Regions from separate parts of the Pseudarthrobacter defluvii genome, predicted to be linked through region 2. Evidence: riboswitches for the same ligand, from Rfam matches in the RefSeq annotation. Region 2 holds a riboswitch; each other region holds the start of a gene.
What was found. A riboswitch is a leader RNA that binds a small molecule or an ion and turns the genes downstream of it on or off. The one in region 2 is predicted to bind S-adenosylmethionine.
Positions count from the first base shown of each region.

Region 1: another riboswitch for S-adenosylmethionine. It lies ahead of JCQ34_RS17850 (DUF1737 domain-containing protein); the one in region 2 lies ahead of JCQ34_RS06410 (bifunctional o-acetylhomoserine/o-acetylserine sulfhydrylase).
Region 3: another riboswitch for S-adenosylmethionine. It lies ahead of JCQ34_RS12030 (aminotransferase class V-fold PLP-dependent enzyme); the one in region 2 lies ahead of JCQ34_RS06410 (bifunctional o-acetylhomoserine/o-acetylserine sulfhydrylase).

Region 1 is NZ_CP066362.1:3,827,733-3,832,003, reverse strand. Features, by position in the region: gene JCQ34_RS17865 (glutamate--cysteine ligase 2) at 1-766, shown strand, start outside; gene JCQ34_RS17860 (O-succinylhomoserine sulfhydrylase) at 889-2,097, opposite strand; gene JCQ34_RS17855 (rhodanese-like domain-containing protein) at 2,098-2,508, opposite strand; gene JCQ34_RS17850 (DUF1737 domain-containing protein) at 2,505-2,768, opposite strand; SAM riboswitch class IV at 2,782-2,897, opposite strand; gene opgC (OpgC domain-containing protein) at 3,078-4,271, shown strand, end outside.
Region 2 is NZ_CP066362.1:1,400,769-1,405,039, reverse strand. Features, by position in the region: gene metX (homoserine O-acetyltransferase MetX) at 1-1,005, opposite strand, end outside; SAM riboswitch class IV at 1,018-1,133, opposite strand; gene JCQ34_RS06410 (bifunctional o-acetylhomoserine/o-acetylserine sulfhydrylase) at 1,256-2,572, opposite strand; SAM riboswitch class IV at 2,616-2,730, opposite strand; gene JCQ34_RS06405 (VOC family protein) at 2,882-3,520, shown strand; gene JCQ34_RS06400 (DUF222 domain-containing protein) at 3,895-4,271, shown strand, end outside.
Region 3 is NZ_CP066362.1:2,600,831-2,605,101, forward strand. Features, by position in the region: gene aroA (3-phosphoshikimate 1-carboxyvinyltransferase) at 1-486, shown strand, start outside; gene rsgA (ribosome small subunit-dependent GTPase A) at 470-1,585, shown strand; gene hisN (histidinol-phosphatase) at 1,631-2,443, shown strand; SAM riboswitch class IV at 2,596-2,709, shown strand; gene JCQ34_RS12030 (aminotransferase class V-fold PLP-dependent enzyme) at 2,747-4,165, shown strand; gene JCQ34_RS12035 (class I SAM-dependent methyltransferase) at 4,267-4,271, shown strand, end outside.

The DNA.
Region 1 (4,271 bases), 1.8 Mb from region 2:
CGTGGCCGTCCTGGACCGCATCCGCGACAAGCTGGCCGTGCTGACGGCACTGAGCGCCAACTCGCCGTTCTGGAACGGCGTACCCACGGGGTTCGAAAGCTACCGGACCCAGGCATGGAACCGGTGGCCGACGGCCGGACCGGCAGGCATTTACGGAACGTACCCCACCTACCGGCGGGTGGTGGCCCGGCTGCTGGAAACCGGCGTCATGCTCGATGAGGGCATGGTCTACTTCGACGCCCGCTTGTCCCGCAACCATCCCACCGTCGAGGTACGGGTGGCGGACGTCTGCCTCCGGGCCGAGGACGCGGCCCTCATTGCGGTCCTGGTCCGGGCGCTGGTGGAATCAGCAAGCAGGGAGTGGCGCGAGGACGTTGATCCTGCACCCGTTCCCACGGTTCTTTTGCGGATGGCTTCCTGGCAGGCCAGCAGTGAAGGGCTCAGCGGCGAACTCCTGGATTTCGGCAACTTCCGTCCTGCCCCCGCTGCGGACGTGGCCCGTTCACTGGTGGACTACCTGGCTCCCGTCCTGCAGGAACAGGGCGAGCTGGCCCTTGCCCGGCAGGGTGTAGAGGACATCATCGCCCGCGGGACGGGGGCAGCCGAACAACGCCGCGCCCGTGACAATGCCCTGGCCGGTCCGCCGCCCGGGGACATGGGGTTCGGGGCCGTGGTGAGGCAGGCCGTGAACGTGACCATGCGCGGAGCGCTTGATCTCTCCGAAGTGGCGGCCACTCCCGAGCTGCTGCGGGTCCGCCAATCCTGACCGGCCGCCTGGCGCATCGCGACGCGCAGCTTCCTTTTCGACGCGCTTATTCCCTTTCGCGGCCCGCATTTGGGCCGCGACCGGGAATCTGCGCCGCGAAAACGGGAAAGCGCGTCGAAAACCTAGATCTGCTTCAGAGCCTGTTCCAGGTCGCGGATGAGGTCGTCCGGGTCCTCAAGCCCCACGGAGAGACGGACCACGCCGTCGCTGAGCCCAATGGCAGCCCGTCCCTCCGGTCCCATGGCGCGGTGGGTGGTGGTGGCGGGATGGGTGATCAGGGACTTGGAATCGCCCAGGTTGTTGGAGATGTCGATGATCCGCAGCCCGTCCAGCAGGGCGAAGGCGGCCTCCTTACCGGAGCGCCCACCCGAAGGAGCAAGCTCCAGCGTCAGGACGGTCCCGCCCGCGCTCATCTGCTTCGCCGCCAGCCCGTACTGCGGGTGCGACTTCAGCAGCGGATACTTCACCCAGCTCACGGCCGGTTGCTCCTCCAGCCACTCGGCCAGCCGGAGGGCGGTGGCGGAGGAGTGGTTGACGCGGAGGCCCATGGTTTCCAGGCCCTTGGTCAGGACCCAGGCATTGAATGGGGACAGCGCGGGGCCGGTGTGTCGCATCAGCTGCTTCACGGGTCCCTCGATGAACTCCTTGGTGCCCAGGATGGCACCGCCCATCACCCGGCCCTGGCCGTCGATGTGCTTGGTGCCCGAGTAGACGATGACGTCGGCGCCGAGGTCCCCGCAGCGCTGCAGTAGGGGAGTGGCGAAGACGTTGTCCGCCACCACGGTGGCCCCGGCGGCGTGCGCCAGTTCGCTGACAGCGGCGATGTCCACGATTTCCTGCATGGGGTTGGACGGGGATTCGAAGAAGACAGCCGTGGTGGGCTTGGAGAGCGCTTCGCGCCACTGGTCCAGGTCCGGCCCGTCGACGAACACCGTCTCCACACCCCATCGGGGCAGGATCTCGTTCAGGACTACGAAGCAGGAACCGAACAGCGAGCGTGCGGCCACTACCCGGTCGCCGGCTGCCAGCAGGGCACCCAGGGCCGTGAACACCGCGGACATGCCCGACGCCGTCGCGAAGCATGCTTCAGTGCCTTCGAGCAGCCGGAGCCGTTCCTGGAAGGTGGCCACGGACGGGTTGCCATAGCGGGAGTAGACGAAGCGCTCATCCTCGCCGGTGAAGGCGCGTTCAGCAGCGGCCGCGGATTCGTAGACGAAGCCGGAGTTGAGGAAGATGGCCTCCGACGTTTCCTGGAAGTTGCTGCGGTCCAGCCCGCCGCGGACTGCCTGGGTGTCGGGGTTCCAGCCGGGGGCGTCTTGGTTGAAGCTCACTTAGTTCTTTCCGAGGTTGGTGGGCAGGCCGCGGTTTTTCCAGCCATTGACGGTCCGCTCGCCGAAGCGGTCGGGATCGCCTTCGAAGCCCTCGAGGACGCTGTAGGCGGTGAAACCCGCCTGGGTGGCGGCGGTGGCCGCGGCGATGGAGCGCTTGCCGGAGCGGCACAGGAACACCAGTTCCGCCTGGGGATCCTCCGGTGCCTGGTTCGTCAGGTCCTTGATGAAGTCCGGGTTGGGGATGCCGCCGGGGAAGGTCCACTGGATGAACAGGGGGTCGTTGTCTGTGGCCTTGGTGTCGGGGATGCCGATGTGGGCCCATTCGCCCTCGGTGCGGACATCCACCAGGACGGCGCCCTGCTCCAGCTTGGCCCAGGCTTCCTGCGGCGTCAGGTCTCCGGCGTAGCTCATGCGTGGCCCTCGCCGTCGAACTCGCCCTCGAGCTCGTCCACGGCAGTGGCCACGGCGGCATCCGCCGAGGCGATGGCGGCCGGAAGGACGATGGCCTGCGCCACGATGACGGTGGTGCCGTTGAAGGTTGCCGCAGGGCTGCCGTGCAGCACGTACCCGTCGGCGAGTGCAGCGGAGATCCGCTCGCAGAACTCACGGGTGTCCGCGCCGGTAATCAGGCGGTAGGACAGTCTTTCGTCAGGGGCGGGTGCGTCAGACACGACGGATCTCCTTCTTTCACGCTTGCAGCTCGAATGGGTCGATATGCCGAGTATTCACCTGAGGCACCCCGCCGCGAAAGGGAGGGTTGCCGACCGGCCAGTCAGGGCTTGGCGCCGGTACTCATTACTCCCCAAAAACGTAACACCTGCGCTCCCGAGCCGCACGGCCGCCGTCGTCATGTTCCGTAATTCGCCGGACGCCCAGGCGACACGCGAAGGCCCGCCGCCCGATAAAGTCTTACCGGGGGCACCGCCCCGTCGCCTAAGCAACGGGCAGCAGAGCAATGAGTACCGGGGGGTCCTTGCAACATGCGGGCAGTGACATCGCACCACCACGCCATCTGGCGGAACCGTCCGCGTTCTGCCGTCGCCTATCTGGCAACCATCGTCATCGCCTTCCTGGCCGTTCTGGCGCCGGCAGGTCCGGCGCAGGCGGCCCAGACTGCACCTGACAACGGAAAGCCGTGGTTGGGTGCCGTCCTTGAGTGGGGCGAGGATACCGCCGCAGGCTTCAGCGACCGGCTGGGTGCCAGCCCCGCTGTCTTCGGACACGACATCACCATTCCATTCCGTGACTCGGAACGGAATGACATCGACGGCTTCCTGCAGCAGGCCGCAGCCAAAGGCTCCCACGCCCTGCTCACGGTGAAGCCGTCGGTGCCGCTGGACCAGCTCGGCACCAGCGAGGCCGAAGCCTTCGCACAGCAGGTGCACGGCCTCACCTCCGGGTTCAAGGGGCAGCTGCTGATCCGGTTTGCCCCTGACATGAACACCAGCTGGGTGGGCTGGGGCCAGCAGCCCGCCGCGTACCGCCAGGCCTTCCAAGCAGTGTCCAAGGCATTCAAGAAGGACGACGGCGGCCGGGTCGCCATGGTGTGGTCACCTTACCTGGGCAAGGACTACCCCTTTGACCGGAGCCGGAACGCGCCGCAGCCGGGAAGCGACGGGTTCGCTTTGCTGGACACGAACGGGGACGGGGCCTGGAACGGGAGCGATAACGCCTACGCACCGTATTACCCGGGCGACGACGCCGTGGACTGGGTGGGTCTTGCCGCCTACCACGACGACACGGCCGGCGGAGCCGCCGTCAACACCGTGCCCCGGGCCGGTGAACTCCAGGAGATGCTGACAGCCTCCGGGGGCGAAAACTTCTACGGCACCTATTCAGAGGGGCGCCGGAAACCCTTCCTGCTCCAGACGTCGGCCTTCTACAGCCCTTCAACGGGCGGCGCACCCGAAGCCGACATCAAAACCGGCTGGTGGGACCAGGTGGTGGGAACTGCCACCTCCCCGGGATTCGGCCGCACGGCCGCCGTCGTGTGGGATGAGCGCACCAGCACCAGGGACACCGGGGTGGCGAGCATCAGCTGGCTGCTCACCGGAAGCCCGGAGATTGCCAAAGCGGCGGCGGATCGGCTGAAAGCCTCGCCGATGGTCACCGGCCCTGTGACCGATCAGGCATCCACCGGCACTTATGTCCGCGCCAACACACTTTCCGGGCCT
Region 2 (4,271 bases):
CGACTGCGCCAGCTCCCGCGACTGGGACGGGAAGTAGAGCCGGTCGGAGTCGACGGCGGCCACGAAGAAGCGTGCAGTAGCAGCGGCCAGCGCTTCGGTCAGGGTTCCCCGGCCCCGGCAGACGTCGTGGCTCATCAGTGCCTCGGTCAGGGCGATGTAGCTGTTGGCGTCAAAGCGCTTCACGAGCTTGTTGCCCTGGTGGTCCAGGTAGCTTTCCACCTGGTAGCGGCCGCGGGCTGCGAGCACTTCCCCCTGAAGGGGCGACTCGGATGCCTGGGCTGACCGGCCAAAGCGGCCTTCCAGTTCGGCGGCGGACCGGTAGGTGATGTGGGCGATGCGCCGGGCAAGGGCCAGGCCCTCTTCAGGACAGGGACCGCCGTAGTAGTCGCCGCCGTTGAAGTTTGGATCCTGCCGGATGGCCAGGGTCTGGGCCTGGGCAAAGGCGATTTGTTCTGCGGTGCTGGCAGCCCCGACGGCGATGACGGCGCAGCGCTGCACCCTTTCCGGGTACGTCACTGCCCATTCCAGTGCGCGGGCGCCGCCCATGGAGCCGCCAAGGACCGCGAACCAGCTCTTGATTCCCAGCTGGTCTGCGAGCCGGACTTCCGCCTCGGTGCTGTCCCGCAGCGTGACCAGGGGGAAGCGGGAGCCCCAGGGCGATCCGTCGGGGGCGGGAGAGGAGGGGCCTGTGGAGCCGTAGCAGCCGCCCACAATGTTGATGGACACCACGAAGAAACGGTCGGTGTCCACGGGGGCGCCGGGGCCCGCGAGTTGTTCCCACCAGCCTTCTTCGTCCGTGTCGCCACGGGTTACGTGCGTGCTGCCGGTCAGCGCATGCTCGATCAGGATGGCGTTGCTGGCGTCCGCGTTGAGCGTCCCCCAGGTTTCGTAGGCCAGGGTGACGTCCGGGAGGTATCCCCCGGCTTCGAGTTCCAGTCCCCCGATGGAGGCGTAGCGGACAATTCCGTGTTCGGGGATGGTTTTTGGGGCGACGGTAACCGTCATGGCAAGACCTCTTCTACGCGCTTGCCCGCCGTCATTTGACCGGCAGGCCAGGTCCTCACCCGGGGCACCCCACCGCGAATGGAGGGTTGCCGGCCAGCAAGCCGGGGCTGTCACTGGCACTCATGACCTGGATCGAGTGTACGAAATACTCCCCGGTCCAGGCCAAGAGTGTGACTGGTTGTGACTTCCCGGCTTGCTGCCCGCCCCGCCTTACCGCCCGAGTGGAGGCCCGGCGTCGTACTTTGCCCGTCTAGGCGCTCTTCGCAGCCCTGAAGCCTGCTTCCAGGTCGGCGAGGATGTCGTCGATGTGTTCCAGCCCCACGGAAAGCCTGACGAGTCCCGGGTGCACCCCGGCCACAGCCTGCTGCTCCGGGGAGAGCTGGCTGTGGGTGGTCGACGCCGGGTGGATGACCAGGGAGCGCACGTCGCCGATGTTGGCCACATGGGAGTGCAGCTCCAGGGCGTCGACGAAGCGTTTGCCCGCCTCCGCTCCGCCGGCCAGGTTGAAGGCGACGACGGCGCCCGTCCCCTTGGGCCCGTACTTGCGGCCACGCTCGTACCAGGGGCTGGACGGCAGCCCGGCATAGGCGACCGATTCGACGTCGTGCCTTGCCTCAAGCCAGCGCGCCACTTCCGTGGCGTTGGCAACGTGGCGCTCCACCCGCAGGCTCAAAGTCTCCAGGCCCTGGGAAATCAGGAAGGCGTTGAAGGGCGAGACCGCCGAGCCCAGGTCGCGCAGGAGCTGGACCCGCGCCTTGAGGATGTAGGAGAAGTTGGCCCCCAGCGCTCCATCGGCTCCCAGATCGCGGGCGTAGACCAGCCCGTTGTAGGTGGGATCCGGGGTGTTGAAGCCTGGGAACCGTTCCGGGTCCTTGCTGAAATCGAACTTGCCGGAATCGACGATCACGCCGGCGATGGCTGTGCCGTGGCCGCCCAGGTACTTGGTGGCGGAATGGATCACGATGTCCGCGCCCCACTCCAGCGGGCGGATGAGGTACGGGGTGGAGAGGGTGTTGTCCACGATGAGGGGCACGCCGGCCTGGTGGGCGACTTCGGAGATGCCCTCGATGTCCAGGACGTCCTGGCGGGGGTTGGAGACCACTTCACCGAAGAAGAGCTTGGTGTTGGGCTGGACTGCGTTGCGCCACTGGTCCAAGTTGTCGGGGTCCTCCACGAACGTGACGGAGATGCCGAACTTTTTCAGGGTGTGGGCGAAGAGGTTATAGGTTCCGCCGTAGAGGCTGGGGCTGGCCACGATGTGGTCGCCGGCCTCCGCGATGTTCAGGACCGCGAACGTTTCAGCGGCCTGGCCGGAACTCAGCAGCAGCGCTGCCAAACCACCTTCGAGGCTGGCGATCCGCTGTTCCACTGCGTCCTGCGTCGGGTTGCCGATGCGGGTGTAGATGGGCGCGAGTTCGGACAGTGCGAAACGGTTTGCTGCGCTTTCGGCCGTTGGGAACACGAAGGACGTGGTCTGGTAGATGGGCAGGGCACGGGCTCCCGCTGCACTGTCCACTTCCTGGCCGGCGTGGATTTGGCGGGTTTCGAAGGACCAACCGTTGGACATCCAAATCTCCTTTGACATGGGCCCGGCATGCTCACCGGCAGTGCGGGCGCGCTTGCTTCCGGTTCTTGCCGGACAGCCAGGTCTTCACCCGGGGCACCCCACCGCGGATGGAGGGTTGCCGGCCAGCGAGCCGGGGCTTGGCGCTGGCACTCATGACCTGCGCCAAGTCTAGGAACAGCGTTGTTGCCGTGAACAGGATTGTGACGAACATGGTCTTTTAGGCGGCCTTTCCATGGCCATTGAGTGCGCGCAAATCCAGTAAGGGTACCCTTAGCTGAGAGCCGCATCACAAAGTGCCAAGATGTTGCCATGCGCATGGATCACGTCTCTTACGCCTGTGAACACGACGGCCTCGCGGCCACCACCGAACGTATTGCAACTGCCCTCGGCGTTGAGGCAGTGAAGGGCGGGGTACACCCCCGGTTCGGAACCCGGAATATGATCATCCCGCTCGCCGGTCACAAGTACCTCGAGGTTGTGGAGGTCCTGGACCACCCTGCATCGGACAAGGCACCGTTTGGACAGGCCGTAAGGGCCCGATCCGCGGCAGGCGGCGGCTGGATGGGCTGGTGCGTCGAAGTGGACGACCTCGCCCCCTTCGAGGAACGCCTCGGCCGCTCCGCTGTCAACGGCAACCGCAAGTTCCCGGACGGCCGCGAGCTGGTCTGGAAGCAGATTGGCATCCTGGGCCTCATCGCCGATCCCCAGGTCCCGTACATGCTCAAGTGGGAGGGTGATCCCTCACTTCACCCCTCCAACGCCTACCAGAGCAACCTCAAGATGAGCTGCCTGACCATCGCAGGCTCCGCCTCCCGGGTCACCGAGTGGCTGGGTGAGCCGGTGGAAAAGCCGCTTGAGGATGTTGCGGTCGAGTGGGTCGCCCCGCACGGAACGCCCGGCATCCTGTCGGTCACGTTCGAAACCGCCAACGGGGCTGTCACTCTCTGACGCTCCAGCCCTCTTCCCTTTCGGGAAATGGGTGCGCCGGGTCCATGCCCGGATAATCTTCGGCCGCCATGAGGTGGTGACAACGGCGTCACCACCTCATGGCGGCCGAATTCATTTGAGTGGCACTCGCGTTTGCTGGGCCGCAATAGTTCTGCGCCACACATACTCCTTTGGGCATCGTGCGCTTTGGCTGCGGCAGGGAACCTTCGCATAGAAAACGTACGACGGCGGATGGCGGCTTTTTGCGCCCGAAGCGCCATCGGCAGCGTAGGGCTTAGCGGCACAGCGGCAAGTCCGGCGGCAGTTCACGGGCTGGCTCATGCCGAGGATCAGGCTCAGGTACGAATGTCAGTGCCTCGATAGATGATGTTCATATGGAAATCAGCAGCAGCGCATCAGCGGTAGGACAGGGCATTCATGGCTTTGCTGCTGCCCTTGATGCGCTGGAGCGGGAGGATGCTTTCCTGGCCTCCGGCCTTGCTGTTGGTTCCGGTGTTGATGTGTTGCAGCGGCGGTATGAGATCCGGTTGGAACGGCTGGATCTCCGGTCCCGGCTCACGGCCCAGCTCGCGGCCGGGCAGGCACAGGATGCATCCGAGGCCGTCGCGTTTCAGCAGGCCATGACTCCGCCCGATGCCTCCCTCCAGGACCGCACCTACGCTGAAATGTCCACCGTGGAGGAAATCGCCGGCGTCCTGACGCTGAGTTCAGCCGCCGCCGGCGCGTTCCTGGAACAGTCCCGGAAGGTCTG
Region 3 (4,271 bases), 1.2 Mb from region 2:
GCGAAAATGGGCGCACAGGTCACCCTGGCCGACGGCGTCCTGACCGTCACCGGCGGCCAGGAGATCAAGGGCGGCAACTTCGCCGACACCAGCGAACTCGCCCCCACTGTGGCAGCCCTGTGCGCGCTGGCCACCGGCCCGTCGCGGCTCACGGGGATCGCACACCTGCGCGGACACGAGACGGACAGGCTCGCGGCCCTGGTGGCGGAAATCAACCGGCTCGGCGGAGACGCAGAGGAAACCAGCGACGGCCTCGTGATCCGTCCCGCCCGGCTGCATGGCGGCGTCGTCCGCAGTTACGCCGACCACCGCATGGCCACTGCCGGCGCTATCCTGGGCCTGGCAGTGGAGGGCGTGCAGGTGGAGGACATCGCCACCACCGCCAAGACCATGCCCGATTTCCCCCAGCTGTGGGCAGGCATGCTGGCCCAGGACGCCGCTGCGGCATCCGGACCGGAGGAGCCCAGCGGTGGCGCGGCGCACTGACTCCTGGGACGAATCCGACGTCCGCATCCGGCCGAACAAGAAGGGTTCCAGGCCCCGCACCAAGGATCGGCCCAGCCACGACGACGCCGTGACGGGACGGATCATCACGGTGGACCGTGGCCGGTACACGGCAGTGGTGGGTGAGGACTCGAAGAACGAACGCGTGGTCATCGCGGCACGCGCCCGCGAACTTCGCCGCTCGCCGGTGGTTGCCGGCGACTTCGTCTCGCTTGTGGGGGACGTGTCGGGCGCGCCGGACACGCTGGCCCGCCTGGTGAAGATCCAGGACCGCAAAACGCTCCTGCGCCGCAGCGCCGACGACACGGACCCGATCGAACGTGCCGTAGTGGCCAACGCCGACCAGCTGGTGATCGTGGTGGCGGCGGCCAACCCCGAGCCGCGGACCGGGTTCATCGACCGTGCCCTGGTGGCCGCATACGACGCCGGCATCGATCCGATCCTGCTGGTCACCAAGGCCGACGTCAAGGACCCCGCGGAACTGTTGTCCAACTACACCCACCTGGATTTCCCGGTGATCATCAGCCGGACTGCTGACGCCCTGGCCTCGGGCATCGACGCGCGCTCCGACGACGGCCTTTCGGCCCGGCTGGACAGCGCCGCCGTGGCCGGGCTCCGCGCGCACCTGGACGGCAAGGTCACGGTCATGCTCGGACACTCAGGCGTGGGCAAATCCACCATGGTGAACGCGCTGACCGGGGCCGAGCGGGCCACCGGCGGAGTCAACGCGGTGACCGGCCGGGGCCGGCATACATCGTCGTCGGCCCTGGCGCTGCGCCTGGCGGACTCGCCGGCCGGCAGCTGGATCATTGATACTCCGGGTATCAGGTCCTTCGGCCTGGCCCACGTGGACCCTGACCGGATCCTGCGCTCCTTCCCGGACCTCTCCCCCGGCATCGAGAACTGCGAACGGGGCTGCAAGCACACGGCGACCGCAGTGGACTGCGGCCTTGACGACTGGGTGGCTGACGGACACGCAGGTCCCACCGGTCCCGCACGGCTCGCGTCGCTGCGGCGGCTGCTCGGCACGGATCCAAGGCTGGAAGCACAGGAAACCAAGGAGCTTGGCAGCGTCAACTGACGCGTTCTCCCCGGAAGAAGCGCGGGCAGACGGTAGTTTGGAACCATGATCCAACCCGCTTCGAGCTACAACGATGACCTGCGCCTGGCACATGTCCTGGCCGACTCCGTGGATGACCAGACCATGAGCCGCTTCAAGGCCCTGGATCTCCACGTTGAGACCAAGCCGGACCTGACGCCGGTCACCGATGCGGACAAGGCCGCCGAGGAAGCCATCCGCGGGCAACTCTCGCGTTCCCGCCCACGTGACGCGGTCCTGGGCGAGGAGTTCGGCAGCACGGGCCACGGTTCGCGGCGCTGGATCATCGACCCCATTGACGGGACCAAGAACTTTGTCCGCGGCGTTCCGGTCTGGGCCACGCTGATCGCCCTGGTGGATGAAGGCGAACCCGTGGTGGGGGTGGTCAGCGCACCGGCCCTGGGCAAGCGCTGGTGGGCGGCAAAGGGCATGGGCGCGTACATGGGCAGGTCCCTGGCGGCTGCCACCCGGCTCCGCGTCTCCAACGTCTCCAGCCTCGCCGATGCCTCCCTCTCCTACTCCAGCCTCACCGGTTGGAAGGAACGGGGGAACCTTGATGAGTTCCTGGGCCTCACCGAGGACGTATGGCGGACCCGGGCCTACGGCGACTTCTGGTCGTACTGCATGGTGGCCGAGGGCTCGGTGGACATCGCCTGCGAACCGGAGCTGAACCTCTATGACATGGCCGCCCTGGTGCCGATCGTGGTGGAGGCCGGGGGGCGTTTTACCTCCCTCGAAGGCGAGGACGGACCGTTCGGCGGGAACGCCCTGGCCACCAACTCCATCCTGCACTCAGAGGTCCTGCACCGGCTGAACCCTTACCTGGATGATTTGCTGTAACGGTTGACGTTCTCCCGGCAAAACGAATAAAGCGACGGCGGACACCTCCCAAAGGAGGTGTCCGCCGTCGTTTATTCGGACGAGCGTAACAAAGGGCTTAACAATTGCCGCGGGTTCAGCCTGGGCCGCCGCATGTCCTACGCTTTTATCCAGGTCACGAGTGCCAGCGCTAAACCCCGGTTTGCTGGCCGGCAACCCTCCATTCGCGGTGGGGTGCCCCGGGTGACGACCAGGCCGGTCCGGAGTGGATGCGGCAAGCGCGGATTCCACTATGCCGGAGTCCTGTAGTCAAGTGAGGTCTCTGTGACAACTGCCACCGTCTCCCCCCAGCCCGCCATCACCGAAGCCGCCGCTGCTGCTGAACTCCACGCCATTGCCGGCCGGCCCCTCGCGGCGGTCACCGGCGCGGAAATCCAGGCACCGCTGATCACCGGCGGGCACGTCCGGTACGCGAACCTCGACTGTGGCGCATCGGCCCCGGCGCTCTCCGTGGTATCCGCCTACCTCAACGAGATCCTGCCCTACTACGCCAGCGTCCACCGCGGGGCAGGCTACGCCTCCCAGATCAGCACCTCGGTCTACGAAAATGCACGCAGCATCGTCCGGGACTTCGTGGGCGGCCGGCCGGACGATTCGGTCATCTTCACCCGCAACACCACAGACTCGCTGAACCTCCTGGCAGGTTGCCTCCCCCTCACCGACGGCCGCCCCGACGGCGATGTGCTCTACCTGGACATCGAACACCATGCCAACCTGCTGCCTTGGCAGGGCGTACCGCACCGGAGCATCGTCGCCGCAGAGACGATCACCGGCACCCTTGACGCCGTCCGCGCGGAGCTGGAGCAGGGCGGGGTCAGCCTGCTGGCAGTCACCGGCGCTTCAAACGTCACCGGCGAGATCCTTCCCATCCGGGCCCTGGCCGCGCTGGCCCACCAGCACGGCGCACGGATCGTGGTGGATGCTGCCCAACTCGCACCGCACCGCCGGGTGGACATCAGCGCCGACGGCATCGACTACCTCGCGTTTTCCGGCCACAAGCTGTACGCACCGTTCGGCGCCGGCGTCCTGGTGGGACGCCCTGACTGGTTGGACGCGGGCGTCCCGCACCTTGCCGGCGGCGGCGCGGTGAAGGAAGCAAGGCTCGACGGCGTCAGCTGGGCCAGTGGCCCGGCCCGCCATGAGGGGGGCTCACCGAACGTCCTCGGAGCCGCAACCCTGGCCCGAGCCACGCAGGTCCTCGCCGGGCTGGACCAGGACCGGTGGCACGCCCACGAATCGGCCATCCGCTCCTTCCTGGTGGAGGGCCTGCAGGACATCGACGGGGTCACCGTCCACCAGATCTTCAAGGACAGCAACCCGGAAACGGACACCATCGGCGTGGTCAACTTCTCCGTGGAGGGCTATGACGCAGGACTGGTGGCCGCCTACCTCGCAGCCGAGCACGGCGTGGGGCTGCGCGATGGACGCTTCTGCGCCCATCCCCTGCTGAAGCGCCTGGGCCTGCCGTCAGGCTCGCTTAGGGCAAGCTTCGGCGTCGGCTCACGGCTGGAGGATGCCGAACGCCTCCTCGCGGGCATCCGAGCGCTGCGCAGCAAGGGCTTGGGCTGGGACTACGTAGTGGACGCAGGCCGGTGGGTGCCCGCCAACGACGCCCGCACCTACCCGCACTGGGCACCCAACACCCCGGGAACGGCCGGCGCAGCGCCCTGCATCGACGACTAGGCAGCCTGGCGGGAAGAAGGCTGCTTCCCCGACGGCTGGAGGTGGTCCCATGCGGTAAATTCGAGGGGCAATCACCGGCAACACACAGAAGGAGGCCACGCGTGGT